One region of the Robertmurraya mangrovi genome, then DNA from elsewhere that is predicted to be linked to it. Evidence: predicted binding sites of a transcription regulator. Region 1 holds the regulator's gene; each other region holds the start of a gene.
The links. Region 1 encodes CtsR, which represses protease genes until heat stress. Its sites were predicted from a motif close to ATGGTCAATAAAGGTCAAACA; they were not measured.

Region 1 (10,298 bases):
TACTTCATTTAATTCTAGCAAGAGCTTATTCTTCCCCGCTCCCATTCTTTTACCTAGACCCGCGGCAGGTATAATGACTTTATAAGTCATATTAAAACCCCTATCTAAATGAACTAGAAATTCTATAGAGCTTTTTCTAATAGTTTGGGTTTAGCAAAAATCATTCTACCAGCAGATGTTTGAAGAACACTAGTCACTAACACATCAATATGCTTACCAATGAAATCTCTACCGTCTTCAACTACAATCATCGTACCATCATCCAAATAGGCGATCCCTTGGTTGTACTCTTTCCCGTCTTTAATCACTTGTACATGCATTTCTTCTCCAGGAAGTACGACTGGCTTAACTGCATTTGCTAAATCGTTTATATTTAATACCGAAACTTTTTGAAGTTCACATACTTTATTGAGGTTGAAATCATTAGTAACTAACACACCATTAGTAAGCTTTGCAAGCTTTACAAGTTTGCTATCCACTTCTTGTACATCCTCAAAATCACCTTCATAAATCTCAACATTCATCGAAAGCTCTTTTTGTATACGGTTTAATATATCTAAACCTCTTCGACCACGATTACGTTTTAATACATCCGACGAATCGGCAATATGCTGTAATTCTTCTAGTACGAATTGTGGAATCACAATCGTACCGTCAAGGAAGCCTGTCTGACATATATCAGCGATTCTACCATCGATAATTACACTAGTATCAAGAATTTTTAATTCCTTAGGAGATTCCTTACTCGTTGGTTCCTCTTCACCTGACTTCTTCTTTCCCTTTGAGAAAAGATTCAGCAATTCGTCTCTTTTCTTAAAGCCAACCTGAAATCCTAAATATCCAAAAAGAAGAGTTAATAAAATGGGAACAACTGTGTTTAAAATAGGAACTTCAATTGCGCTTAAAGCATAACCTACTAAAAAAGCCACTACAAGACCAAATACTAGTCCAACACTACCAAAAATAATATCAGTAATCGGTATTTTTACGATAGATTCTTCTAACCATTTAATAAAGTTAACTACATAATCAACCGCCCAAAAAGTAATAAGATAAAAAATAATTGCACCTAAAATAGCGGTAACATAATGATTATTTATTAGAGGAATGTCATCTAAACTCACTAATTTTAATAAATCGGGAATAAGAAAAATCCCTAGCGTCCCACCTGTAATAAGGAAGCATGCTTGTATAATACGTTTTAACATTCCTTCACCTCCTTTTACTCATTATAAACAAATTCTAAAAATTGAAACCTATTATTACTGAGAAATTTGATAATGTTAACAAATTGAAAAGAAAATGTTATTAAAATAGTATTAACCTTTAGCTATTCTCTTTTAAAGTTAATGATCTCTACACTATTAAGACGATTTATATTAAAAATAGTTACCATTAGTAGTAATTTTTTATATTATTTGATACATAAAGGGTAGCACCAAGTAAAATCAACTGTCAAATATTTAAATTTTTCATTTTAGCATATTGTTTATTTCAATTCAATCCCTTTTTAGAGTTGTCTATCAGCAAATAGCTGCTCTTTTATGAGCTTAAGGCCATCTTTTATTTTTCTTGCCCTTACTTCCCCTATTCCTTCCACTTCATCTAAATCTTCAACAGAGGCAGAAACAATATTTCTTAGCTCCTTGTATTTATGCACTAAATTCTCAATGATAATGGGAGGCAGTCGAGGAATCTTATTTAACATACGATATCCTCTAGGACAAATGTATTCATCCACATGAATGTATCCTTGGTAACCTAACATTTTTAATAGCACTGTATCTTCAATCATATCCCCTGTCGACATCTCCTGAAATCTCTTTAAAAATTCTTCCGGCTTATGATCCCTTGAAAAAGCATAATCTTTTATAATGAGTACAGCTTCCATTTCTATATCTGATAAAAGCTCGTTCATTTGTAATCTAATCAACCGGCCTTCCGTGCCTAGCTCGCTTAAATAGGTTAATAGCTCATTTTTTATTCGCAAAACCATTTCTACTCGATGCATCACTTGTAAAACATCACTGTATGTGACCATTTCTTCAAACTCAATAATTCCTAGGTTAGAAATACTTTGTTCTAGGACAACCTTATATTTTTCTAATGTTTGAATAGCCTGATTTGCTTTCGTAAGAATGACAGCAATTTCACGAAGAGCGTACCTAAAGTTCCCTTGGTACAAAGTGATTACATTTCGTCTTTGGGAAATGGCAATGACAAGAGCTCGCGTTTGCCTTGCAACCCGTTCAGCCGTCCGATGGCGCATCCCTGTTTCAGTAGAGGGGACACTTGGATCTGGAGCTAATTGTGCGTTTGCAATTAAGATTTTATTTCCCTTTTCATTTAAAATAATCGCTCCATCCATTTTAGCCAGTTCATATAAATAACTAGGTGTGAAAGGACAGTTAATTTGAAAACCACCATCTACAATGGATTTTACTTTTTCATTGTAACCTAAGACGATAAGGCCACCCGTATTCGCACGCAAAACATTATCAATTCCTTCACGTATGGGAGCTCCTGGTGCGATGAATTGTAACACTTCACTCATGGTCATCTCATTAAGCTTTTTATTCTCCACATATTACCCCCCTAACGTTACATGAAGTGCCTGTGAAACAGTTGATACACCGACTAATTCTATCCCCTCTGGGCCCTTCCAGCCTCCTATATTATTAGCAGGTATAATGACACGTTCAAACCCTAACTTTGCCGCTTCTTGGACACGTTGTTCTATTCTAGATACCCTTCTTACTTCTCCTGTCAAACCTACTTCCCCAATAATGCAATCAGTCGGTCTCGTTGATTTATCTCGGAAACTAGAAGCGATACTAACTGCAATCGCTAAGTCAATAGCTGGCTCATCTAACTTCACGCCACCCGCCACTTTTAAATAAGCATCTTGATTAGCTAATAATAAACCTACACGCTTCTCCAATACAGCCATTAATAAAGAAACTCGATTATGGTCAATGCCCGTTGCCATTCTTCTAGGATTTCCAAAGCTAGTAGGAGAGATAAGAGCCTGAATCTCCACTAAAACAGGACGAGTTCCTTCCATTGATGCAACGACTGTAGAGCCGGAAGCACCTTGTGCTCTTTCTTCTAAAAAAATCTCAGAAGGATTTTCTACTTCTTCAAGGCCGAACTCCTTCATTTCAAAAATACCCATCTCATTTGTAGATCCAAAGCGATTTTTTACAGCTCTTAATATACGGTATGTATGATGACGTTCACCTTCAAAATATAAAACGGTATCTACCATATGCTCTAAAAGTCTTGGACCCGCTATAGATCCTTCCTTCGTAACATGACCAACAATAAAGATAGCAATTCCTTTTGATTTACCAATTCTCATGAGTTCCGCTGTACATTCTCGTACTTGGGATACACTTCCTGGGGCAGAAGTAACGTTGGGGTGAAATACAGTTTGAATGGAATCAATAATTACAAAGCTAGGATTGACGTTATCAATAGTACGACTAATCTCATCTAAATCCGTTTCTGAATAAACTAATAGATTTTCCGAGGCTACGCCTAGACGGTCCGCTCTTAATTTAGTTTGCTTCATCGATTCTTCACCTGAAATGTATAGAACCGATTGGTTTTTATTTGCTAACTGAGAAGAAACTTGTAGTAAAAGGGTGGACTTCCCGATACCAGGATCTCCCCCTATTAAAACTAGTGAACCTCTTACAATCCCTCCACCTAGTACTCGATTTAACTCGGAAAGGTCCGTTTGTATTCTTGGTTCATGGGTGGTTTCAATGGAGGTAATAGGAGTAGCCTTCGATAGTACATTGGTTCCTTCAGAGTGTGTAAAAGCCTTTCTTCTATTCGTGCTTGTTTTCTCAACCTCTTCCACCATTTTGTTCCATGTACCACAACCAGGGCATTTTCCCATCCATTTTGCGGATTCATATCCACACTCTTGGCAGATAAATTTTGTTTTTACTTTTGCCATTCTTTTCTTCCTCTCTCTATATGTATGCACATACAATAAGGTTTTTTACATGCTATTCTAGATGAATGCTTTGACAAGAAATTTAAGGAGTATTTTTATATAGGGGAAGGTGGATTGGAATTTATTCTTTTATACTGTATACGAACAAGTGTACTTGTAAAAAAAGGTACACGCAAGTTTAAAACGTGTACCTTTCAATCATTATTTTGTTACAGGTTCACCTGTTCGAACGATAAAATCACCATTATCAATATCAATAATAATATTTTGTCCTTTTAATACCGTTCCCTTTAGGAGTTCTTCAGACAAGCGATCTTCGATATTTTTCTGAATAGCTCTGCGCAGTGGCCTTGCTCCATATTCTGGATCGTACCCCTCTTCGGAGATCTTTTCTTTCGCAGCATCTGTTAATTCTAATGTAATATCTTGTTCCACTAGTCGCTTGATTAATTGATCAGACATTAAAGTAACAATTTGTTGTAAATGTTTCTTTTCCAGTGCATGGAAGACAATAATTTCATCGATACGGTTAAGGAACTCTGGACGGAATGCTTTTTTCAATTCCTCCATCACTTTCCCTTTCATATCTTTATAGTCTTGTTCTCCATCTTGGATATTAAAACCTACATATTTGTTACGTTTTAAAGATTCTGCTCCGACGTTAGAAGTCATGATTAATACTGTATTTCTAAAGTCTACCGTTCTTCCTTTTGAATCTGTTAGGCGTCCATCCTCTAATACTTGAAGGAGAATATTAAACACATCAGGATGTGCTTTTTCAATTTCATCTAAAAGTACTACCGAATAAGGTTTTCTTCGTACTTTTTCTGTTAATTGCCCACCTTCTTCATAACCTACATAACCTGGAGGTGAACCAACTAATCTAGAAGTGGAGTGTTTTTCCATATACTCAGACATATCAACACGAATCATCGCATCTTCGTCACCAAACATAGATTCTGCTAGTGCTCTAGCAAGTTCTGTTTTCCCAACCCCTGTTGGACCTAGGAAGATGAAAGAACCAATTGGTCTTTTCGGATCCTTTAAGCCTGCACGAGCACGACGAACCGCTTTAGATATCGCCTTAACAGCTTCTTCTTGCCCAATCACTCTAGAGTGTAAAATAGATTCTAAGTTCAACAGTTTATCGGTTTCTGTCTGAGCAAGCTTCGAAACAGGAATTCCAGTCCAGCTTGATACAACGTTCGCAATATCTTCCACTGTCACTTCAGAGTTTTCTTTTCCTTGCTTCTCTTTCCAAGACTTCTTCGTCTCTTCAAGTTTTTCACGTAGACGTTGTTCAGAGTCTCTTAAAGAAGCTGCTTTTTCAAACTCTTGTCCTTGAACAGCTGCATCCTTTTCTTTACGTACCTCTTCTAATTGAGCTTCTAGCTCTTTTAAGTTAGGTGGTGTTGTATAAGATCGTAAACGCACTTTCGATCCTGCTTCATCGATAAGATCAATCGCTTTATCCGGAAGGAAACGATCAGAAATGTAACGGTCAGAAAGTTTAACAGCTGCTTCTATAGCTTCATCTGTAATCGATACACGGTGATGTGCTTCATAACGATCACGTAGCCCTTTTAAAATTTGAATGGATTCATCAGATGTTGGTTCATCCACTGTAATCGGTTGGAAACGACGCTCAAGGGCTGCGTCTTTTTCAATATATTTTCTATATTCATCAAGTGTAGTAGCACCGATACATTGAAGTTCCCCACGAGCTAGTGATGGTTTTAGAATATTAGACGCGTCAATGGCACCTTCTGCTCCACCTGCTCCAATTAGAGTATGAAGCTCATCAATGAATAAAATAATATTACCTGCCTGGCGAATTTCATCCATCACTTTCTTTAGTCGGTCTTCAAATTCACCACGATATTTCGTTCCAGCAACTACTGTTCCCATATCTAACGTCATTACTCGTTTATCACGTAATGTTTCAGGAATCTCATTATTAACAATTTGTTGTGCAAGACCTTCAGCAATCGCTGTTTTACCGACTCCTGGCTCACCGATCAATACAGGATTATTTTTCGTACGACGGCTTAACACTTCAATTACACGTTGAATTTCTTTACTTCGGCCAATAACAGGGTCCAAGCTACCCTCTCTAGCAATTGCCGTTAAATCACGTGCTAGTCCGTCAAGCGTTGGAGTATTGGCACTAGCTGCAGCTCCTCCTGAGTGACCATTTGACTCACTGCTTCCTAAAAGTTGCAGTACCTGTTGACGAGCTTTATTTAGACTAACACCTAGGTTATTAAGTACTCTAGCTGCTACTCCTTCTCCCTCTCTAATTAAACCTAATAAAATATGTTCTGTTCCTACATAGGAATGACCTAGTTTGCGAGCTTCGTCCATAGATAGCTCAATTACCTTTTTAGCACGTGGAGTATAATGAATCGTTTGAGAAGCATCTTGTCCTCTGCCAATCAGATTCTCTACTTCTTTTTGGATTTTATCTGAACCTAGTCCTAGAGCATAAAGAGCTTTAGCTGCAATACCTTCACCTTCACGAACAAGCCCTAGCAAAATATGTTCTGTACCGATATTGTTATGTCCTAATCTAATCGCTTCTTCTTGGGCTAATGCTAATACTTTTTGTGCTCTTTCTGTAAAGCGTCCAAACATCATGTTCAAGTCCTCCCTACAAAACTTATTTTTCCATCTTTAATCTTTCTCTAATAAGTGAAGCACGGCGTATATCTCGCTCATTTGGTCTTAATGGCCCACCTGCATATTGCTGTAAAAACCCTGGTTGGGTTAAAATCATTAATTCATTTAAAATATTTTTTGAAATATTTTTTATAAAACCTAAATCTATCCCTAACCTAACATCAGACAAACAGCGAGCGGCTTCTTTCGATTCAATAATTCTGCTGTTGGACAGGATCCCAAAGGAGCGGAATACTCTGTCTTCTAATTGTATGTTAGAAGTCTTTAGTAATGCTTCTCTAGCTGATCTTTCCTGTGAAATTAATTGACTAACTACACTTTTTAAATCTTCTACAATATCTTCTTCAGATTTTCCGAGTGTAATCTGATTGGAGATTTGAAAGATATTCCCCAATGCTTCACTACCCTCACCGTATATCCCCCTTACTACTAACCCTAGCTGGTTAATAGCCGGGATGATTCTGCTCATTTGTTGAGTAAGGACAAGCCCAGGTAAATGCATCATAACCGAAGCCCTTAAGCCTGTTCCCACATTCGTAGGACAGCTAGTTAAATATCCAACCTTTTCATTAAAAGCATAATCCACATGTTCCTCTAACCAATCATCTATTTGGTTTGCCATATGAAGGGATTCAGTTAATTGAAATCCCGGAAATAAGCACTGAATACGAATGTGATCCTCCTCATTAATCATAATACTAACCTCTTCATTTTCAGAAAGGAGGCAAGCACCAAAAGGAGAACTCTCAGCTAGATGTGGGCTAATCAGATGCTTTTCTACGAGAACCCTTTTTTGTAAAGGTTGTAAGTTTTCCATTAACAGAAGCTCAAGCTCCCCAAGGTCTAGAATCTTGTGGTTACTCACACATTTTTCAATCGTATGGATAACTTCTTGTGCTTCTTCGTTCGTAAATAATGTTGGAAATTGGTATTTACTTATATTTCTCGCTAAACGAATTCGGGAGCTTAGAACAATGTCTGAATCAGGCCCCTCTGAGCTCATCCACGAGCTAATAGCTTGATTAATAAATCGTTCCAACGACACGCTCATTCCCCTCCCTGGTTAGACTCATTTAACTGCTTCTCTAAAGACCGGACTTGATCTCTAATCTCAGCAGCCTTTTCGAATTCTTCTTGAGCTATGGAGTCTTTTAATGCTTGCTTTAAGTCTTCGATATTCTTACGAAGATGAATATTCCCTCCAATACGCTCAGGAATTTTACCATTATGAGTCTCATTTCCACTATGAAGTCTTCTTAGGATAGGCTTCATTTGCTCCTTAAAGGTCTCATAGCAATTCGCGCATCCAAAACGTCCAACTTGAATAAATTGTTTATACGTCATAGAACAGCCTTCACATTGTAAAACTTCTTCTTGATAAAAGGGTGACTTTTGAGTAGGTTGTTGGAAAGTACTTTCAAAATTAAGTAATCCAGCTAATAGATTATTAATTGAAAATCCCGAGGTATTGTTTAAAATAAAACTTTCACTTTTTTCTTGGGCGCATTTTTCACAAAGATGATACTCTGTTTTTTCCCCATTATTAATCTTAGTGAAATGAAGAGTAGCAGGCCTTTCATTACATTCCTGGCAAATCACTTTGAATCACCTCTCAAGCTATCGCTTCTTTCTAAAATGTACCTTTTTGAAAGTTACTTATACTTTAAGGATGTCAGCATGGCTTTTAACATTCTTGCACGAAGCTCATCCCGATAAGGAAGGTCAATATATAATACAGATCGGTCTATAACACTTAACATAATTTTTGCTTCTCTGTTTGATATGACCTCTTCTTCAACTAAACGATAGATTACGTTTTCAGCACTATTTTGTGATATTCGACTCTGAAATAAGTTGAGGAGCTGTTCGATTAAATGCGCGTAATCATGTGACTGGACCTTCATAATTCTAATGTAACCACCACCACCACGCTTGCTTTCCACTGCATACCCTTTTTCGATTGTAAAACGAGTATTTATTACATAGTTTATTTGTGAAGGAACACATTGGAATTTGTCTGCAATCTCACTTCGCTTTATCTCAACAATTTCCTGCTCACTTAACTCTAGTACTTCTTTTAAATACTGCTCAATGATATCGGAGATGTTCCTCAAAAAACCTCCTCCTATCTGACTTTGACTATATTTGACTTATTTGATTAAAATTATACATGAACCTCCCATATTCATGCAATCTTTACATACTGTTCATTCTAACCATTTTTTAAATCTTTAACGAATCAAATGTATGTTTTATTCTATTATTTGTGTATTAGTAATTGTAAAAATCAATAATGTAACCCTTTATTACCACTACATTTTCCCGCCCCAAAATTATTTAAACCTTAAATATAGAAAAAACTCTTTCCATGGAAAGAGTTACTTAAAATTTACTAATAGTAAAGAGACATCATCTTTAAACTCGCCATACTTATTTTGTATAAAATCAATAAAATTCTCTATATCTTTTTCTGTAAAGAGCTTGGCCTGTTTGTTAATCTCTTTTTCTAGAATAACAATATTTTTTAGAATACTTTCGTTAAATATATCTATAAGTCCATCGGTATATAAAATCAATTGACTTCCTTTTGTCCAAGATAGTTTTTGGGTAGGTACGTCAATCTCATCCAAAAGCCCAATTGGAACCGTTCCCTCATCAAGTCTTTGTATATTGCCATCGACTTGCCTCAAAAAGCCTGCAGGATGCCCAGCGTTACTATATTCAATTTGATTTTTACCTAAATCGATAACGGAATATATACCTGTGAAATAGAAAGGTACTTCCTTTTTATTCAGGTGAAATAAGTTCCTAATATGTTTATTAAGCTCTTTAAATACATATGTTGGATGAGGATTAGTCTGGATAATGCTCCTTAGGATTGAATTAATAGACATGACAACTAGGGAAGCGGCCACACCATGTCCCATGACATCGAATATAATAACGCCATATTTCCCTGGACCTAATTCATACCAGGTGTACATATCCCCTGCAAGACCATAGGACGGTTTATAATAACCTGAAATTTGAATATCATTATTGTTAAAAGAAGGTTTTAGAATAGTTTTTTGAACTAAAGAAGCAAGCTGAATATCCTCATGTATCCTATCTTCTTCTCTTTTTCTCTCAGTTATATCATCAAATATTGATGCATAACCTTGTATTTCTCCATTTTCACCTTTAATTGTCGTGATGGTAGCCCATTGAACATAGATGTCTCCATTTTTTCGACGGTTTGACAGTTCTCCTTGCCAAAAGCCCTTTGTCTTAAGCTGATGCCATAGTTTCTTATAAAAGTTTGACTCCTGCAAACCAGATCTTAACACTTTTGGTGTCATACCTATTACTTCACTTCCATAACCCGTTATGGTTGTAAAAGCTGGATTAAACATAATAATCTTTTGATTATGATCTGTAACTAAGACACCTTCAATTGTGCTATTTAACACTTTTGCAAGGGTAACTAGTCTCTTATCTTTCATTTTTTTCTCTGTTATATCCGATATCATTCCATTTAGAAAAATGATATTTCCTTCTGAGTCTAATGTAGGGACCGTTTGATCTCTTACCCAACGAATTGACTGATCCTGTTGATGTATAATACGATATTCATAATCTAATTTTTCCCCTGTTTTTAATACCTGCTGCTTTT
Region 2 (10,298 bases), on a different contig from region 1:
AAAAAATCGAAGGATCCTCTTTTGTGTATGGATTCACCGGATTGGATGATACAGAAACAAAGAAAGAGGTTATAGAGGGATTAAAAGAATTTACAAAAAAAATATACTTACAGGAAAAAAACAAGTAATATTTCTGAAAACACATAAAGGATAGATGAGGCAACCACCTGCCTCATCTATCCTTTTCGATTTTAAACTATTGTAAAGAAGCTGTAATCTCTTGCATCTTGCGTTTTACTTGTGGATAAAAATATGTCTTTGCTGCAGTGGTCGAGTTTCCACCAAAAAACCCAGTCCCTGGACATGTCTTTACCGAATAGCCCTTGCTGTTGTCTAAAACTCTCTCCTTAGTATTCAAATCCCACCAATGGTGATACGTGATAGTATCTATAGAAGGTGTTAAACCAAATTTCAAACTAAGTAGAGCAGTCATATAAACTATTGTTTCTTTTTGTTCTTTAGTCATTACATCATGCCCGATATCAAAATTCCCGATATTCTCAATCATTATTGCCCCTGCATTAGCCTTCGGACCTATAGAACCCTCTGGCTCCATGTTAAACGGCCTTGAAACCGCAATTTTACCATCAGGGAACGTGGTTAAGTTTTGAGCAATGTTCTTCCACTTCATTTCTTGAACGTGGAAATTCTCCATCCCTTTTAACATCGTAAAATAATTAGTTCCCTTAAAGTCATTGTACGCTGGCTGCCAAGTGTGATGCTGTTGAATTAATCTAATGTCTCGATTAAATTTATGATGAAACAACCAATCCTTGAATTCCTCTCTAGTCATTAGGACATATTGCCCCTGCATATTGAGCTTTCTTTGGGGAATCTTTAATCTTTGCCCGATATAAATATAATCAGATTTTAGCCCATTTGCAGCCTTAATTAGCTGAACGGAAGAATTATAAGCATTTGAAATCTTCCATAAGGTGTCTCCTGATACAACAACATACGTAGTTGGAACCCACAATTTCTGACCAGTTAATAATAAGTCTGATTGCAAGCCGTTAGTAACTTTAAGATCTTCTATAGAGGTATGGTACTTTGATGCAATCTTCCAAAGAGTATCACCAGGTTTCACATCATATAGATTGCTGTGATTATAACCAGATGCTTTAGAAGGAGAAATATTCATTATTACGAGTAGAATAAAGCTAAGTATAAGCACAGAGATTTTTTTCATTTTTTGTATCCTTTCGTTGTGATTTCACAAACCATACAAACATTTATAGTTTGTAAATCAACAATGAAAGTATGCTTTACAAATTTTGTAAGCGTTAGGATTTAAGATAAATTAACACAAATTTTACCCTCTATTTATATTACTTATATAGTTATCCCGTAACATAAGAATAACAATTGGTTATAGGGGGTTCACATGTCTCAAATTCTATCATGTTTGGTCTTTACTCTTGTTGTTTTAATCTGCAATATCTTCTTACTTAGAAGGAGGTAATCTAGTCTTCGTAAATCATCTTTCTCACCATACCACCGTCCAAGACAATGTTTTCACCCGTTATAAAATCATTATCACTATTACATAGAAATAAACAGCATCTTGCCACATCTTCTGGTTTTCCAACCCTATTTGTTAAATGCTGTGAATGATCGATGTCTCTTAATTCATCATAGTTATTCGTTTCTATCCAACCCGGACTTATACTGTTCACTCTAATACCTTTTGGTCCAAGTGTTCTTGCTAATGCATGTGTAATGGAAATGATTCCACCTTTTGATGCCGAATAAGCTTCTGTATTTTCTTCTGACATAAACGCTCTCGTAGATGCAATATTAACGATTGAACTGCCTGTTTTCATAACTTGTGCAGCTTCCCTTGAGCAGAGAAAAACACTTCTCAAATTTGTATTTATTACTTCATCCCATTCTTTTAAAGACATTTCAAATAAAGGTATAAACTTTGATACTCCAGCATTATTAATCAAAACATCGATGGCGTGATATTGCTCAATCGTTTGTGCAACTAATTTCTTTACATCATCTTCTCTACTAACATCACAATGGATATAAATAGCACTGTTGCCTTTACTAACAATATCTTTTTGCAATTGGATTCCTCTTTGATCATCAATATCTGCAATAATCACTTTAGCTTCTCTCTCTGCAAAGAATTCACAAATTCCCTGTCCAATACCATTCGCTCCACCTGTTACAATAATGGATTTATCTTTAAATGAACTCATTTACAAACCTCCTGTAAAAGTAAAAACAGCCTAAAAAAGAACCTGATAAATTTGTCAGGCTCTCGTTCAATGTTAATTTGTCTAAAATTAACGTTATGATTAACTTCTCGGAACATCTAAATATTGGTAGACGACATTTCCACCATGTTGGGCTATTCCCCTAAATTGTTTGAAATCTTCTCTTTTAACAATTACTTTTCTAAAAGATAAAAAATCTTCTTTTTTAACAAATAGCTCGGAAATTTCTCCTCTTCTCAGCTGATCTAAGGACTCATTTATTAATTGTTCGTTCATAATCTCCACCCATGATTTTATTATGGTTTAAGAATACTAGAACTTTGTCGAAATTTCCACGGAAATAAATGATGATTTGTATATACCATTTTATTCATTTATTTTGGCTGTTTCCTAACAAGTATATTCTACTAGCCGTACGGTTATAATTTAAATTTTTGCACATGAATTTGGAGATGTTCTGAAAGCTTTGCAAGACTGATGGCTGAAGCTGTTATTTGTTCCATCGAAGCTGTCTGTTCTTCTGTTGCCGCAGCCACTTGATTAGTGAAACGAATCTCTTCTTCAATGATGTTAGAAATTTCCTTAGAATTAGCTACTAAAAGCTCGATAATATGATGAACTTCTTCAATTGATTTCGATACTTCTAATGTTTTGTTATACACTCCATTAGATGATTGATAAATGTCGTGGAAAGCTTGTCCTGTTTGATCTACTGTCTCTTGACATTTCAACACTGACTGCTTACCTGTCTTCATAGTCATAACAGCATCCTCAGTCTCTTGTCTAATATCATTCATTAGTACTCCAATGCCGCTAGCTACTTTTCCTGATTGTTCTGCAAGTTTTCGAACTTCTTCCGCCACGATGGCAAATCCTCTACCATGCTCACCCGCACGAGCTGCTTCTATCGCTGCATTTAATGCTAATAGATTCGTTTGATCCGCAACAGCAGAAATTTGAGATAACATACTTTCAATTTCAACCGACTTTTCGTTAAGCTTTAATGCTGTCTTTTCCATTGTTTCTACATGGTTGGCAGCCTCAATCATTTGTTGGATTCCTGTTTGTGCATAATCTTTCCCTTTTTTTGCAATTTCATTTGTTTTCTCTGCTGAGTGATGCATACTCTTTGTATTTAAATGTATTTGATCGGTAGAATTCGAAATATTTATCGTCTGTTCAATCATTTGTTTCATCTTGGTTGATTGTACTTCTACTCCAGTTGCAACCTCTTGAATGGAACCATTAATTTCCTCTGTTGCTCGAGCATTATGTTCACTGCTAGCACTTAGTTCCTGACTAGAACCTGCCACCTGCTCAGCCGAATCAGATACCTCATGTAGTAAAGCCTTCAATTGTACAATCATTTGCTCAAATCCATTGGCTAATTCTCCTACCTCATCCTTATTCTTTACTTTAAGCTCATCAAGTACTAGATTACCATCCGCTACCTCTTTAACGTGATTTGCAATTTTTTTAATAGGTAAGGCAATATGTTTGGAGAAAAGGATAATAATGAATACGCCAATAATAACTGAAATTCCTAATGTTAGAGCTAAAACGCTTACAATTTTATTCGCTCCACTATTATAGTCCATCATGTATGAACCAGAGGCCACAATCCATCCCCAATGAGGATCTTTTTTTGAATAAACAATTTTTGAAGCGTTTTATCTGGATTATTAGGAAGAGCCCATTCATAATAGGTAAATCCCCCTTGTGCACTCTTTTTTATGACGTCTTGAAGAAAATAAAAACCATCTTTTGTTTTTGCTTCGTATAAATTATCTCCTTCAAGGACTGGATGCATCAATAAATTTCCTTTATCATCTATTGCGTATAAGTAGCCATTTGGTCCAAGATCAATCTCCTTTGTAATAGGGCGTTTTCCATCAATCATTTCACCCAATAATTCTTTTTTTACTTCCTCTTGTGCCTGTTCAAGAGTTAATGATCCGCTTTCCACTTTCTGATTTACGAGTTCAATTGTTTTAAGTGAAAGGTTTACACTATTTTTTAAACTTGTTTCAGCTAAATTGTTCAATTCATTTTTTGAAATAACATACCCTATTAGACCTATAATCAACCCGGGTATAACTAATAAAATTAAGCATATAGTAATAAGTTTAGTTCGAATATTGAACTTCATGCGAGCACCTCCATCTATAATATCATTCTAAATGACTATATTTCTTTTTGCAATATTCAGATTATTTATTTTAAAATTAAATCTAGTTTTCTCTTAAAATAATTAATTTCCATTTTTTTTGAAGAAATTATGTGAAAATTCTTTACGAATACCAGAAAGTAGTGCAAAATGTTAATAATATATTTTGCATTTCGAACTAAAGGAGGGGCTACCTTGAAGAAAGCTGATGTGGGAAATGTTATAGAATTTAAAGATGGACTACAAGGAATTGTAGAAAAAGTAAATGAGAATTCAGTTATTGTAGACTTAACTTATATGGATAATTACCGTGACCTGGAGCTTGAACAGCGTACGGTCGTCAATCACAAAAACTATAAAGTTATTAAAGAATCTGCAATATAGTCTAAAAAATGTCTAATTAGAATAGAGACTTACGTTAAAAGCAGCCACAAGGCTGCTTTTTATTTTCTTAATATTGACATTATTCTTTTTCATTAGCTAATTCTTTGAAAGATTTAACTTTTCCATGAGGATGCTGGTCTTGTTTTCTGACCGTCCACGCTCTTTCCTTTTCTTTCTTTGATTTAGTCATTTCCAAACCTCCCTTCCTATTTTATATTTTGCTAATAAGTACATTTTTATTTTGTTAGCATATATAACCATACATTTACCCTATATATTGTCTTTTTTTTTAGACCAATTGCCCTTCTTTTGTAGATATTTATCTTTCTCATTACCACTAACATGCTTTTTTTGTTACAATATAGATTGGTTTCTTATGAAAGGAGTTTATTTTATGATGAAATTCCTTACTGATATTAAATTAGTAATCGGTTTTATTTTTGCACATTTTTTGCTTTATTTAACTTTTAGCGACAAAAACGTCTTTTGGTATATTTTCACCGCTTCCATGTTATTTTTAATTACCTATACCATATTGAATGAAAGTGTAGATGATGAAGTTTCCACTAATACTTATTTGTCAATCGGGGTAATTTCAGGTCTTATCCTTTTCGGTCTGTTTTGGGCAGGTAATTTTCTCATTGATATTTTAAACCTACCTTTTAGCACACAAATCTCTAAGCTATACAATCGACTATCACCAACAGCGATCTGGCACTATATCGTTTTATTATTAATTATTATTCCTGGTGAAGAAATTTTTTGGAGAGGCTTTATACAAAAGCGTTTGTTTAAGCATGTAAATGTTTGGCCAAGCATCATAATTTCGGCAGTTATGTATTCTTTAGCCCACCTTTATTCTGGTTCTTATATGCTTGTTTTTGCGGCATTATTTGCTGGGCTGTTTTGGGGCTGGTTATACGCTTGGAAACGCAGTATCCCTTTAGTAATTGTTTCTCATTTAATTTTTGACTTATTCTTGCTAGTTATTTTTCCACTTTATTAATATTGAAAAAAGACTCGAAGCCTCGAGTCTTTTTTCTATACCAATCACTTTTTAAACTCACTCTTAAGATCAATTGGCTTCATCCATAATAGAATTAAAAATGCCATACTAACGTATCCAAAGACAGGATATAAATAGGATAAAAGTGTCCCATAATCAATAAAGCTAACGATGTAAGTAATCAGAAAGATAAAAGAGACCGTTATCATTGTTGGAATCGAGATATAATTTTTTATTTGTCTCTCTAGCCCAAACACATTTCCTATAACAGATGTAAACACTTCTCCGTATATGATAAATATAAAGATCCAATAGAGGCCAGAAGCAAGATTTTTCATAATAACCGCCATAGGAATTTCATAAAGTTCAACACTTGGTAACATCACTAATGTAACATGGCTTGAAATCAAAATGGTTGTTAAAGCAATTCCTCCGAGAATGCCCCCCCATTTAACTGTTTGATCATCTTTAATCTCTGAAGCAACAGGGACTAGAACCGCTTGTGCTAGACCAAGATTAAGTGCTGTATAGGAAAACGGAGCTATTACTGATTTCCATCCATCCTCTACATATGGAATAAATAATACTTGGCCCAAAAAATCTGGCATTTGTACGGATATCACCATTAACATAAAACTAAATGCAATCATCATCGGTACAACAAATGTATTAACAGCAAATAGTCCTTTAATTCCAACAAACATAACAACAACCGACAAGGCAATTGTTAATAACACCCCAAAATTTTTGGAAAGACCTAGTTGTTCTTGAAAAATAGCGCCTGCACCGGATAACATGACAGCACAAACTCCTAAAAGCATAAATAAGGTCAATATATTTATAAAAGTACCAAAAAATTTGCCGTATAAATATTCATTAAATTCTTGATAGGATTTTGCATCAATATGTGCGGCTATTCTCATTAATTTTGATCCTAAAAAAATGAGTATGTAACCAGCCATTAATATACCAACCAATCCGATAAATCCAAATCGTGAAAAAAATTCCACGATCTCTTTACCAGTTGCAAAACCAGCTCCTACAACTGTTCCAACGTATACAGCTGCTATTTGGAAGGCTGCAGCCCAGTTTGTTTTCACAAAATCTCCCCCCTCCTTTTAAATATATGAAGAGATGGACAAACAATGACGAGCTTTTGAAGGAAAATATTATTTAACGCAATTAATCACTAAAATGAGGAAGAGATTTCGAGACAAAATACTTGAAAGTCAAAAAAGGTCAAAGTATAATAACGTTGTAAAAGTCAAAGAAAGTCAAAGTCGAATTTATAATACATTTTTAAGGAGGCATGCCAAAATGCTATGTAACAAATGTCAGCAACATCAATCAAATATTCTTTTAAAAATGAATGTTAATGGTAAGGAAACAGAATTACACCTTTGTCGAGATTGCTATCATGCTGAGAAACAAAAAATAAGCTCAGCCTTTGGGCCAGGCATGTCAGGATTCCAGAACTTTAATCAGTTTCCAATAGATGAATTTCTTAATAATTACTCAAAACAACCTAAAAATGATGAGAAACACCCTTCACCTACTGCCGGTGGAAACGGTGGATTTATTGATCAGTTTGGTAGAAACCTAACTCAAATGGCTATTGCTGGTTTAATTGATCCCGTAATTGGTCGTGAGGAGGAAGTAAACCGTGTCATTGAAATATTAAATAGAAGAAATAAGAATAATCCCGTTCTAATTGGTGAACCTGGAGTCGGAAAAACTGCAATTGCTGAAGGCTTAGCTCTAAAAATATCAGATGGCCAAGTTCCTAAAAAACTGTTAAATAAGCCAGTAATCTTGCTAGACGTAGCTTCATTAGTTGCTAATACAGGGATTCGTGGTCAATTTGAGGAAAGAATGAAACAACTCATACTAGAGTTACAGCAAAGAAAAAATATTATTCTATTTATTGATGAAATTCACTTGTTAGTAGGTGCAGGTTCAGCAGAAGGTTCTATGGATGCAGGAAACATTTTAAAACCTGCATTGGCACGTGGGGAGCTTCAACTCGTAGGTGCCACAACTTTAAAGGAATACAGAAACATTGAAAAGGACGCTGCACTTGAAAGACGTTTTCAGCCCGTTCATGTTGAGGAGCCAACAGTTGACGAAGCAATTCATATTTTAAAAGGTCTTAAAGCAAAATATGAAGACTTTCATGAAGTAACCTATTCAATCGAAGCCCTTGAAGCATGTGTTAAATTATCTAGCCGCTATATACAAGATCGATTTCTACCAGATAAAGCCATTGATTTAATGGATGAAGCTGGATCTAAACTAAACTTAAAGACAGATTATACTTCACTAGAACAAATCGAACAAAGACTTAAAGAAATTGCTCAAGAAAAAGAAATAGCCTTAAAAGTAGAAAATTATGAAAGAGCGGCAGAACTTCGTAAAGAGGAAAAGCATTTAGAAGAATCTCTTAACAAAAAAGATATGACTTCTCGTCCTATTGTTGAAGTTGTGCATATTGAGGAGATTATTGAAAAGAAAACTCGTATTCCAGTCGGGAAACTCCAAGAAGATGAACAAGTAAGAATGAAAAACCTTTATGAGAATCTAGCCCATAAAGTAATCGGACAGGAAGAAGCAGTCCAAAAAGTAACAAAGGCGATTAGAAGAAGCCGAGCAGGTTTGAAATCTAAAAATCGCCCAATCGGTTCTTTCTTATTTGTCGGTCCGACAGGTGTAGGGAAAACTGAACTTTCTAAGACACTTGCAGAAGAATTATTTGGAACTAAAGATTCTATGATTCGTTTAGATATGAGTGAATATATGGAGAAACACAGCATTTCTAAAATTATTGGTTCCCCTCCTGGGTATGTTGGACACGAGGAAGCGGGGCAACTTACTGAAAAAGTCCGAAGAAATCCATACAGTATCATTTTACTTGATGAGATTGAGAAAGCCCATCCTGATGTTCAGCATATGTTCCTTCAAATCCTTGAAGATGGTCGCCTAACGGATAGCCAAGGTAGAACAGTGAACTTCAAAGATACAGTCATTATTATGACATCTAACGCTGGGGTTGGTCATAAAGAGAACAGAGTAGGTTTTAATCAAACCGCAACAGAAGAAGAATCTTCTATTTTAAAATCTTTAGGAGGGTTCTTTAAACCAGAGTTTCTAAACCGATTTGATAGTATCATTGAATTTAAAGCTCTTGAGAGAAACCAATTAGTTCAAATTGTTAACCTTATGTTAGATGAACTAAATGTGATGCTAAGAGAACAAGATATCAAGTTAACGGTGACTCAGGATGTAATAGATAAACTATCTGAGTTAGGATACATCCCTTCCTTTGGAGCCCGTCCACTAAGAAGAGTTATTCAAGAGCAGCTTGAGGATAAAATTACTGACTTTATTCTTGAACAACCTGAAACTCTATCTTTAACCGCCACACTCGAGGATGGAAAGATTGTCATTAAATAATAGCATTCAAAAGCTCTACACATTCATTAGGAATGTGTAGAGCTTTTTTGGCTAATTAATATTCTTCCCGTAAAAAATCTCATCCATTTCCATCTGTAATTTTTCAGCAATTTCCTTTTGTTCTTCAACCTCTAACTTATCTTTTGTGTACCCAAATAGATAGTTGTTTAAATCAAACTCCCGTAAACGACATTTAGTATGAAAAATATTATCAGGATAGACATTTACATCAATCATATCGTATTGTTCTTTCACTTCTTCAGGGATAAAGTTTTGAATCGAATTAATATTATGATCAATAAATAGTTTTCGACCATCTTTATCTCTAGTGAAACCTCTGACACGGTAATCAATTGTCATGATGTCTGTATCAAAGGAATGAATTAAATAATTTAGGGCCTTTAAAGGTGATATTTCACCACATGTAGACACATCAATATCCGCTCTAAATGTCGATATCCCTTCATAAGGGTGGTATTCAGGATAAGTATGAACCGTAATATGACTCTTATCTAGTTGAAGGACAACATTACCAGGCAGCGGACCTGGTGATTCTTCATAGGATTCTGTTGGAACTTCTACCACTGGTCCTTCAGAAACTAGTATGGTTACACTAGCTCCTTGTGGTACATAATCTTGTTTAGCAATATTTAATACATGTGCTCCGATAATATCAGAAACATTCCCCAAAATTTTTGTTAAACGGTCCGCATTGTATTGCTCATCAATATACTCAATATAAGCTTCTCTTTCTTCCCTTGTCTTTGTATAACAAATATCATACATATTAAAGCTTAACGTCTTTGTTAAATTATTAAAACCATGTAACTCAATTACTTGTTCCGGTGTAAGTTTCATTCAAAAGGTCCTCCTCGCCGAACAACTCTTATTTAATCATTTAAATATTTATATATTGCCCACTTTCTTAAAGAAAAATCGAAGGAATCTCATCTATAGTGGTCTTAATGGACTTCCCACTCCATTCGACTATTTTCGCGATTTTTCTACTAATTAAAGAAAGATATGATATGATATTAGTGAGATAACAGGAAGGAAATGGAAATTG
Region 3 (10,298 bases), on a different contig from region 1:
CAAGAAGTATTAACAGACCCATCATATAAAGATCAAATTATTGTTTTTACCTATCCGTTAATCGGTAATTACGGAATTAACGAAGAGGATTTTGAGAGTAATAGACCACATGTTGCTGGTGTTATTGTGTATGAAGCAAACGAAGAGGCGTCGCACTACCAAGCTCAATATACTCTTAAACAATACCTTCAAAAATGGAATATTCCATTACTGAGCCATATCGACACAAGGTCGGTTGTGAAGAAAATTAGAAATTCAGGATCGATGCCTGCTTTGTTAACGAAGAGTTACCCTAAGGAAATTAACGTTCCGAAACTATGTGAAGACAATAAAGTGTCCAAAGTATCCACTAGTCAGTTTGAAACTTTTGGTGCAGGGTCCATTCATATTGTTCTTATTGATTATGGTAAAAAGGAATCTATTTTATCTTCTTTGCTTGAGAGGAATTGCAAAGTAACCGTTATTCCATACCATACTTCATTCCAAATGATTAGAAAAATGAATCCAAATGGAATCCTACTGTCGAATGGTCCTGGTAATCCAAAAAATTTACAATCCCATTTGCCTACAGTGAAAGAGTTAATCACTCATTACCCAACCTTAGGAATTTGTTTAGGTCACCAATTAGTTGCCTTATCACTTGGAGGAAATACGAAAAAACTACTCTTTGGTCATAGAGGAGCTAATCATCCTGTCAAAGATGAAAAGAACAATATCGTGTTTATGTCATCGCAAAATCATAGTTTTTATGTAGATAAGGATAGTTTAATAGGTACAAATTTAAAGGGTCGCTTCTATAATCTTCATGACCAATCAATTGAAGGTTTAGTTCATGACTACTTACCCATTCAAACGGTACAGTTCCATCCAGAAGCAAACCCTGGCCCAGCTGAAGGAGCTTACGTATTCGATGAATTTTTAAATATGGTTAAAGAAAACAATAGGAGCAATGTCGCTTATGCCTAAAGATCAAAATGTTTCTACCATTCTAGTAATCGGTTCCGGCCCAATCGTCATTGGTCAGGCAGCGGAATTCGATTATGCCGGTACACAAGGTTGTATTGCACTTAAGGAAGAGGGTTACAAAGTTATTCTAGTTAATAACAACCCAGCCACCATTATGACCGATTCAACTTTTGCTGATCGAATCTACTTTGAACCATTAACAGTAGATGTGTTAGAGAAAATCATTCAGAAGGAACGTCCTGATGGCTTGTTAGCTACATTAGGTGGGCAAACAGGGTTAAATCTAGCTTTTCAGCTCCACGCAGCGGGTATTCTCTCCAAATATGGAGTGAAAATGCTCGGCAGTTCAATTGAATCGATAAAAAAAGGGGAAGACCGGGAAGCTTTTCGAGAGCTCATGAAAGAGTTAAATGAACCCGTACCGGAGAGTCAGATTGTTCATGCGGTAACAGAAGCACTTGAATTTGCAAATAAAATCGGCTTTCCCATTATTGTTCGCCCTGCCTACACGCTAGGCGGAACGGGGGGAGGAATTGCAGGGAGCTTAGAAGAACTTTCAAGCTTAGTAGCTGGAGGTTTACAAGAAAGTGCCATCGGACAATGTTTAGTTGAAAAGAGTATTGCTGGATTTAAAGAAATTGAGTATGAAGTAATGCGTGATAAGGCTAACACTTGTATCACGATTTGTAATATGGAGAATTTTGATCCTGTTGGTATTCACACGGGAGATTCTATTGTCGTTGCACCTTCCCAAACTTTAACGGATGAAGAATACCAAATGTTAAGAAGGGCTTCTATTAAAATTATTTCAGCTCTTGGGATTGTAGGAGGTTGCAATATTCAATTCGCTCTAGATCCTAATAGTAAAAAATATTATTTAATTGAAGTGAATCCTAGGGTGAGCCGTTCATCTGCATTAGCTTCTAAGGCAACAGGGTATCCAAATGCTAGAATGGCTGCCAAACTTTCTGTAGGGTATACACTTGCCGAGCTAATTAATCCCGTAACAGGGGACACGTTTGCAAGCTTTGAACCTACTTTAGATTATGTAGTGGTTAAGTTTCCAAAATGGCCATTCGATAAGTTTCCTACCATTAATCGAACACTCGGAACGCAAATGAAGGCGACGGGGGAAGTAATGGGAATTGATCGAAACTTTGAGAGAGCCCTTTTAAAAGCCGTACATTCTTTAGAAATCAATATAAATGATTTAAAACTTCCTCGTTTAAATGGACTCTCTGTCACTGAGTTATTGGAGTTATTAAACCAACAAAGTGACGAGCGATTTTTTATTCTACTTGAACTACTTCGCCAAGGTGTTCATATGGAAGCTTTACATGAGGAAACGAAGATTGATTTATTTTTCTTAAGGTATTTAAAGAAGCTTGTTTCATTGGAAAAAGAAATTGAATCGGTTAGTTTCGAGTCTGTTTCCAAGGAACAGTTGCAGTTATATAAAGAAAAAGGTTTTAGCGATGCTTATTTGGCTATTACGTGGAAAGTAAGTGAAGCCGAATTAAGAAGTAAAAGAAAACATATAGGAGTTATACCAGCTTATAAAATGGTAGATACGTGTGCAGCTGAGTTCGAAGCAAAAACAAATTACTACTATTCTACTTATTTTGGAGAGAATGAACAAACTAGTTCCAATAAAAGAAAAGTCCTCATCATTGGGAGTGGGCCGATACGAATTGGTCAAGGTATTGAGTTTGATTATTGTTCTGTTCATGGTGTGTATGCCACTAAAGAAGAAAATATTGAAACGATCATGATTAATAATAATCCAGAAACCGTTAGTACGGACTTTGCAACTGCCGATCGCTTATATTTTGAACCACTAACGGTTGAGGATATTTTAAACGTATTAGAAGCAGAAGAAATGGATGAAGTTATTATTCAACTTGGCGGACAAACGGCAATTAATTTGGCGAGTGAGTTAGAAAATTATGGAGTAAAAATTTTGGGTACCAAGTCTTCAACGATTGATCTATTAGAAGACAGACAATTGTTTTATGAATTATTAGATACTCTTAAGATTCCTCGTTTAAAAGGAAACGTTGTTTACAATGAAGAGCAGCTATTTGAAACAGTTAAAAATATTGGTTATCCCGTTTTAGTAAGGCCATCTTTCGTTATTGGTGGAAGAGGGATGGAAGTGATGAATACCGATGAAGAACTATCTCATTACTTAAATAGTGGGTTTGCTCAATTTCCTTTCCTAGTAGATGAATTTTACCGTGGAGGAGAAGCGGAGATAGACTTAGTGGCTGATGGTGAAAAGGTGTTGGCACCAGTGGTTATGGAGCATATTGAACAAACAGGTGTTCATTCGGGAGATAGTATGTCATTTTTACCCGCAATGACTATCCCGAAACAGGTACAAGAAACAATGCTACAATATGCAGCTGAAATCGTTCAAAAACTAAATTATAAAGGATTAATGAATATTCAATTCATCTTTAAAGACGAAAAAGTTTACGTTCTGGAGGTTAATCCTAGGGCAAGCAGAACGGTTCCGATTGTAAGTAAAATGACAGGTATTCCACTTGTGCAAATTGCGACAAAAATATTGCTCGGGAAATACATTCTGTCGAATGATGACGTTAGAAACAATTTAATGTCCATCCCGTTTGTTTGTGTAAAATATCCTGTATTTTCTAATTATGCTTTAAAAGGTTTGGATTCTAAACTTAGTCCAGAGATGAGATCTACTGGGGAAGGAATTTGTTTAGGGAAGAATTCCGAAGATGCTTTAAGGAAAGTATTTCATAAAGAATTAAAAAACATAGAGTCAGGTACCATTTTTGTAGAAGCCGCAGTTAGTGAGTTTGAACAACTATTACAACAAAGTAATATTACGATCCAACAAATAAGTGATTCTTCACAGCTAAACAAAGAAAAAGCACTTGCTTACTATAATCCTGGACATTTGAAAAACGATAAACTTTTAAGAGAGACTGCTACGAAAAACAGAATCATGACTTTTACAGAGGAGGAGAGTTTAAAAGCATTTATTACAGCTTTAAACTGTCATTCGTTCAATGTTCATTCTATAGAAGATTGGCATGAATTATTAGGAGAGGGAGTGAAGGCTAGATGATTATAGCAAAACCGAATCAAATTGACGGAAGTATTAAAGGTAAAGACTTACTAACATTAGCAGATTATTCACCAGAAATTATTAAAGGGATACTAGCTAAGGCGAAGAAACTAAAGAATGCTGCACGATTAGGTGAAGTGACTAATCCTTTAAAAGGGAAAATTCTTGGAATGATCTTTGATAAACCTTCTACTAGAACGAGAGTTTCTTTTGAGGCAGGAATGCTTCAGCTTGGTGGCCATGCATTATTTTTAAGTGGTCAGGAATTACAATTGGGTCGTGGAGAGACTATTGCAGATACGGCAAAGGTTTTATCACAATACGTAGATGCTATTATGATTCGAACGTTTTCTCATCAAACGGTAGAAGAGCTGGCTGAACATGCAACAATTCCCGTCATAAATGGTTTAACGGATATGTATCACCCATGCCAAGCACTTGCTGATTTATTAACCATTCAAGAAGTAAAAGGAACACTAAAGGGTTTAAAGCTTGCATATGTAGGAGACGGAAATAATGTTGCTCATTCTCTTTTGATTGTTGCAGCAAAAATGGGAATGCATATAGCAGTAGCTACTCCGGTAGGCTACGAGCCAAATAAAGAAATTACCGAGATGGCTCAAACATTTGCACTAAGCAGTGGAGGAAAGGTGACCGTAACGAATAGTATAGATGAAGCTATTCACCAAGCTGATGTCATATATACAGATGTGTGGACTAGTATGGGCCAGGAAGAAGAAAATGAAATCCGCCTAGAAGTATTTAAGGACTTTCAAGTTAATGAGGAGATTTTAAAAGGAGCAAAGGAAGATTATATGTTTATGCACTGCTTACCAGCTCATCGTGGTGAAGAGGTAACAGCTGATGTGATAGATGGAAAGCACTCCTATGTTTTTCAGCAGGCAGGAAATCGACTACATGCTCAAAAGGCATTATTGGTAGAAATCCTATCATAAATAAAGAGGGGAGTGTAAAACGGATACACTCCTCCTTTTTTATGAAAGAAAATACACTAGCGGTCCTGCAATAAAGCAATAGATAGCAAAAATCTTTAGATTTCCTCTTGCCATAATTCCCATAAACCATTTTAGTGAGAAGTAAGAGGCAACTAATGATGCAACGAATGCTAAAGCATAGGGGATAGCTAACTCGCTAATATTCGGATCTTGAAGGATATCGTTAAAGCCTAAAATCATTCCACCAACACTTACTGGTATGTATAGTAGGAAAGAGTACCGTAATGCTGTTTCCTGTTTCATCCCTAATCCCATGGCAGCAACAATGGTAGCACCAGAACGACTAATTCCAGGGATTAGTGCAACAGCCTGTGCCAAACCAACAATAATGGCATCTCTAACGGAAAGGTCTGCATCATTCTTTCGACCTTTTAAGTTACGAATAAGCCACAGAGCAAGCCCTGTTACTAATAATGTAATACCAACAGTTTTAATGGATGCAAGGTTTTCCTCTATAAAATCACCAAATAAAACACCTATAAAACCAGCAGGAATTGTACCTATAATTAAGTATATAATAAAGCGAAAATCAGCTTTAGCATGTTCATCTTTCGTTGTCACATAGGCGATTCCATTTTTAATTAATCTTATTATATCTTCTCTGTACACAATTAATACGGCAAATAATGAAGCTGTATTCACAAGAAGAGCAAAGCTTAATCCTTCAATTTCCAACCCTAGAAAGTATTGAGCAATTTCTAAATGGCCACTTGAAGAAATAGGAATCGGTTCAGTAAAACCTTGAAATAAACCTAGAACAAAGTATTTTAAAAGTACTAATAAATCTTCCACAAAGACCTCCCGTTTTACAATGATTTGTACTACATCATTTAACTACACATCTTTTTTTGTGTAAAGGGTTTTAAGGACTAAAGCATATTCTTGAACACTCCACTGCTAAAAAGATCATGACAAATAACAGTAAAATGTTCCTTTCATGAACAGGACAGAAACGGTCATCCTAATAAGGACATCCAATGAAAGGAGTGTTAATCATGGGACAAAGTCGTCATTTCCGTGCAGGTAAAAAAGCACCGAATAATGGTTATTATATAGAAGTAGGTGAAGAGGGCGACGGAGTAATGAACCCGAAGAAAATAAAGCTCAAAGCCGGGGATCGTTTTCCTGAAAACTCAAACCATAATCGTCATTGGACATATACGAGAAAACCTTAATATGCACATCTGAGCCATCCTATACGGGATGGCTTTACATATGAAGAATTTGGATTATAATAAAAAATATAAAGGTCAAAAAAGGTCAGGAGGTTCGAATAATGGATTTTAACCACATGACGGAGAGTTTACAAACAGCTTTTCTAAATGGACAATCCATTGCCATCAAAAATTCTCACCAAGAAGTAGATGAAATACATCTTTTCCTAGCATTAATGGAGTTAGAAAATAGTCTAACGATGTCTATATTAAACAAACTGTCAATATCTATAGAGCCATTTAAAAACGATTTGAATCTTTTACTAAGGAAAAGGCCTCAAGTGTCCGGTAGCGGGGCTGAACAAGGAAAATTATATATAACCAGTAAACTTCAAAAAATTATGACTGATGCAGAACAACAGATGAAAAACTTCCAAGACGATTATGTTGCTGTTGAACATGTTTTACTAGCGATTTTTGAGAATCAACAATCTGGTATTAAGGATTTATTTAATAAGCATCGAGTTAATAAAGAAGATGTAATTAAAGTAATCAAAGAGATAAGGGGGAATCAAAGGGTGACATCTCAAAATCCAGAGGCTACTTATGAGGCATTGAAGAAATATGGTCGAGATTTAGTGGAAGAAGTGAAGTCAGGTAAAGTGGACCCTGTCATTGGAAGGGACACAGAGATTAGAAATGTAATACGTATTTTATCTAGGAAAACGAAAAACAATCCGGTGTTAATTGGGGAACCTGGTGTCGGTAAAACTGCTATAGTGGAAGGGTTGGCTCAAAGAATTGTTAGAAAAGATGTACCTGAAGGATTAAAAGATAAAACCATCTTTGCTTTAGATATGAGCGCACTGATTGCTGGAGCAAAATTTAGAGGAGAGTTTGAAGAGCGTCTTAAAGCAGTTTTAAATGAAGTGAAAAAAAGTGAAGGTAAAATATTGTTGTTCATCGATGAACTTCATACCATTGTTGGTGCGGGAAAAACAGAAGGAGCAATGGATGCTGGAAATATGCTGAAGCCGATGCTAGCTCGAGGAGAGTTGCATTGTATTGGGGCCACTACATTAGATGAGCATCGTAAATATATTGAAAAGGATCCTGCCTTAGAACGTCGTTTTCAGCAAGTATTAGTTCAAGAGCCTGATGTAGAAGATACAATCTCAATTTTACGTGGATTAAAAGAACGGTTTGAAATCCATCATGGGGTGAATATACACGACCGAGCGATTGTCACAGCTGCTACACTATCTGATCGCTATATTACAGATCGTTTTCTACCTGATAAGGCGATTGATTTAATTGATGAAGCTTGCGCGATGATTCGAACAGAGATTGATTCCATGCCAACGGAATTAGATGAAGTAACTAGACGTGTAATGCAGTTAGAAATTGAGGAAGCGGCATTACAAAAAGAACAAGACTTCTTAAGTAAAAATAGACTGCAAAGCCTGCAAAAGGATTTGGCTGACTTACGTGAGAAGGCTAATGCGATGAAAGCAAAATGGACGTCAGAGAAAGAAAGTATTCAAAAGGTACAAGAAAAAAGAGAGTCTCTAGAGAAATTGCGTAGAGAATTAGAGCATGCTGAAAATAATTACGATTTAAATAAAGCTGCAGAACTAAGACATGGAAAAATTCCTTCCTTGGAGAAAGCACTAAAATCACTGGAGGAAGAGGTTAGTAAAAAATCTGAGGAGCGACTCTTGCGTGAAGAAGTAACGGAAGAAGAAATAGCTAATATTGTTTCTAGATGGACAGGTATCCCACTCGCTAAATTAGTTGAGGCAGAACGGGAAAAGCTTCTCAGGCTTGAGAACATACTTCATGAAAGAGTAGTAGGTCAGCATGAAGCCGTAGAGTTAGTCTCTGATGCTGTACTAAGAGCAAGAGCAGGAATCAAGGATCCTAACCGTCCAATTGGATCATTTATTTTCCTCGGTCCAACAGGGGTTGGAAAAACCGAACTAGCCAAAGCATTGGCTCAATCCTTATTCGATAGCGAAGAGCAAATCATTCGTATTGATATGTCCGAATATATGGAGAAACATGCAGTATCTAGGTTAATTGGCGCACCTCCTGGATATGTAGGTTATGAAGAGGGTGGACAACTAACTGAAGCAGTGCGAAGAAAGCCTTACTCTGTTATCTTACTTGATGAAATCGAAAAGGCGCATCCAGAAGTGTTCAATATTTTGCTACAGATGCTTGATGATGGTCGTATCACAGACTCTCAAGGCCGTACAGTTGACTTTAAAAATACGGTTATCATTATGACTTCAAATATCGGATCACAGTATTTATTTAATGAAAGCCACCCAAGTGAGGTTACAGAGGAAACGAGAGACAAGGTCATGTCTCAATTGAGAGGACACTTTAGACCGGAGTTTTTAAACCGCGTCGATGAAATCATTCTTTTTAAACCGCTTGCCTTGAGCGAGATTAAAGAAATTGTTACAAAGTTAATCAATGAATTGCAAAATAGATTAGCCAATCAACATGTTCAATTAAGTATATTAGATGAAGCGAAAGAATATATTGCAGAAAACGGATTTGATCCTATATACGGTGCTAGACCTTTAAAAAGGTTTATACAGCGTAATGTTGAAACCTTACTTGCAAAGGACATTATTGCAGGGAAAATTAGAGACAATAGCTCTGTTCAAGTTGTGCTTGAGGAAGGTAAAATTCATTTAAGGATGGTTTAACAGAAGCTCTTGACCTCTTTATACTTATACTACTTAAAGTAAAATAAAAAAAGTCATCCTGTTTGTCAGGGTGACTTTTTCTAAAATAAACTTCAGGCAAAGGAATATAATTAATGTAACCCTTCTTTACCTTTAGGTTCAGGAATGATTGTAGAAAGAACAAATACTAAGATTGTTGCTGCTACAGCCAAAATGCTACCGGTTACAAAATCAAATGTAGTTCCAATCATAGAGCTTACTACGTAAGTTACCATTTGAACTAATAGGAATGTCCAGAAGAAAGTCCAAAAGAATTGCAACGTATTCACCTCTTACTATTTAAAATTCCTTTTCCATCTTACCACATAAAGAAATAATAATAAACGCTAAATTCAATTCATTTATAGATTACCCCAATTATAAAAGGATTTTCAGTCACTCAGCATTAATACTTGTCATTATTTTATACAGACAATTCTCTAAATAATAGGCAAACTCCCTTTCGTTTTATTTGAACCTTCATACATTATAATGAGCAAATTATGCTAAAGGAGTTTTTAGTATGGAGAACCGAAACTTTAAACTGGATACAGAATGGAATATGATTCATTATCCCAAGAAGCCTAAAGGTTTCGGTGTACTTATTTTGGGAGATGAAAGGCATTTTGTAGATGAGAAATCGAGCTTTTGGATTCAAAATGAAGGGAAATTTGCTATTATTAACAAACTAAGAGACGAAGGTTACACCATCTTTTACTCGAATTTGTATGGGAAAAATTGGGGAAGTGAAAAAGCAGTACATTTAGCAAAACGACTTTACGAATATATGATTAGAACAGAAATTATTAATTCAAAGATTCATATTATTGCTGAAGGAATGGGGTCTTTAGTAGCTATAAAATTATTATCTGAAATGGAAGAAAAGATTAGATCATTAGTTTTAATCAATCCAATTCTTTCGTTAAAGCATCATCTTGAACAAGAGAAAGAACGTAAATTCTTTTATAAGAAACTAATAAATGAAATCTCTTTTTCCTATGGAAAAGAGACTAAACAAATGGTGGAGTTAATATCACAAAGCATAGATGCCCCAACAAATTTGAAACCTGATATCCCAACAAAAATTATCCATGTTTTAGCTGGAAATCGTGCCTATAAGCAGTCAAACTTACTCAAGCAGCTATCGGTACAATGGGAAACTGAAGAGGCACCTATCAATATTTGTTATATGCTTCCTGAAAAGAAACAACAAATTGGCCAGCAAGTCATTAAATTCTTTAATGCCCATGAAAAGATCCTGTAATTAGGCTTGAATGAGTAGTTTATGACAGGTTCAGACTTTTACAAATGATGGACGAATGCA

Region 2: a site for CtsR is predicted at 7,008-7,028, ahead of SM124_RS02225 (ATP-dependent Clp protease ATP-binding subunit). Genes of this name have one in related genera too.
Region 3: a site for CtsR is predicted at 6,329-6,349, ahead of clpB (ATP-dependent chaperone ClpB). Genes of this name have one in related genera too.

What each region holds. Positions count from the first base shown of each region.
Region 1 is NZ_JAXOFX010000022.1:49,335-59,632, forward strand. Features, by position in the region: gene ispD (2-C-methyl-D-erythritol 4-phosphate cytidylyltransferase) at 1-90, opposite strand, end outside; gene SM124_RS21530 (PIN/TRAM domain-containing protein) at 123-1,208, opposite strand; gene disA (DNA integrity scanning diadenylate cyclase DisA) at 1,511-2,584, opposite strand; gene radA (DNA repair protein RadA) at 2,588-3,967, opposite strand; gene clpC (ATP-dependent protease ATP-binding subunit ClpC) at 4,169-6,604, opposite strand; gene mcsB (protein-arginine kinase McsB) at 6,627-7,691, opposite strand; gene mcsA (protein-arginine kinase activator protein McsA) at 7,694-8,245, opposite strand; gene SM124_RS21560 (CtsR family transcriptional regulator) at 8,299-8,760, opposite strand; gene SM124_RS21565 (SpoIIE family protein phosphatase) at 9,025-10,298, opposite strand, start outside.
Region 2 is NZ_JAXOFX010000001.1:441,882-452,179, reverse strand. Features, by position in the region: gene SM124_RS02275 (PilZ domain-containing protein) at 1-128, shown strand, start outside; gene SM124_RS02270 (LysM peptidoglycan-binding domain-containing protein) at 197-1,189, opposite strand; gene SM124_RS02265 (SDR family NAD(P)-dependent oxidoreductase) at 1,464-2,207, opposite strand; gene ykzS (protein YkzS) at 2,307-2,501, opposite strand; gene SM124_RS02255 (methyl-accepting chemotaxis protein) at 2,645-3,844, opposite strand; gene SM124_RS02250 (cache domain-containing protein) at 3,823-4,374, opposite strand; gene SM124_RS02245 (YkvS family protein) at 4,588-4,776, shown strand; gene SM124_RS02240 (DUF6254 family protein) at 4,856-4,966, opposite strand; gene SM124_RS02235 (CPBP family intramembrane glutamic endopeptidase) at 5,171-5,782, shown strand; gene SM124_RS02230 (YkvI family membrane protein) at 5,827-6,882, opposite strand; gene SM124_RS02225 (ATP-dependent Clp protease ATP-binding subunit) at 7,100-9,232, shown strand; gene speD (adenosylmethionine decarboxylase) at 9,284-10,090, opposite strand.
Region 3 is NZ_JAXOFX010000001.1:188,161-198,458, forward strand. Features, by position in the region: gene SM124_RS01045 (carbamoyl phosphate synthase small subunit) at 1-966, shown strand, start outside; gene carB (carbamoyl-phosphate synthase (glutamine-hydrolyzing) large subunit) at 959-4,066, shown strand; gene argF (ornithine carbamoyltransferase) at 4,063-5,022, shown strand; gene SM124_RS01060 (undecaprenyl-diphosphate phosphatase) at 5,062-5,874, opposite strand; gene SM124_RS01065 (YjzC family protein) at 6,078-6,257, shown strand; gene clpB (ATP-dependent chaperone ClpB) at 6,359-8,956, shown strand; gene SM124_RS01075 (DUF2929 family protein) at 9,067-9,255, opposite strand; gene SM124_RS01080 (lipase family protein) at 9,498-10,238, shown strand.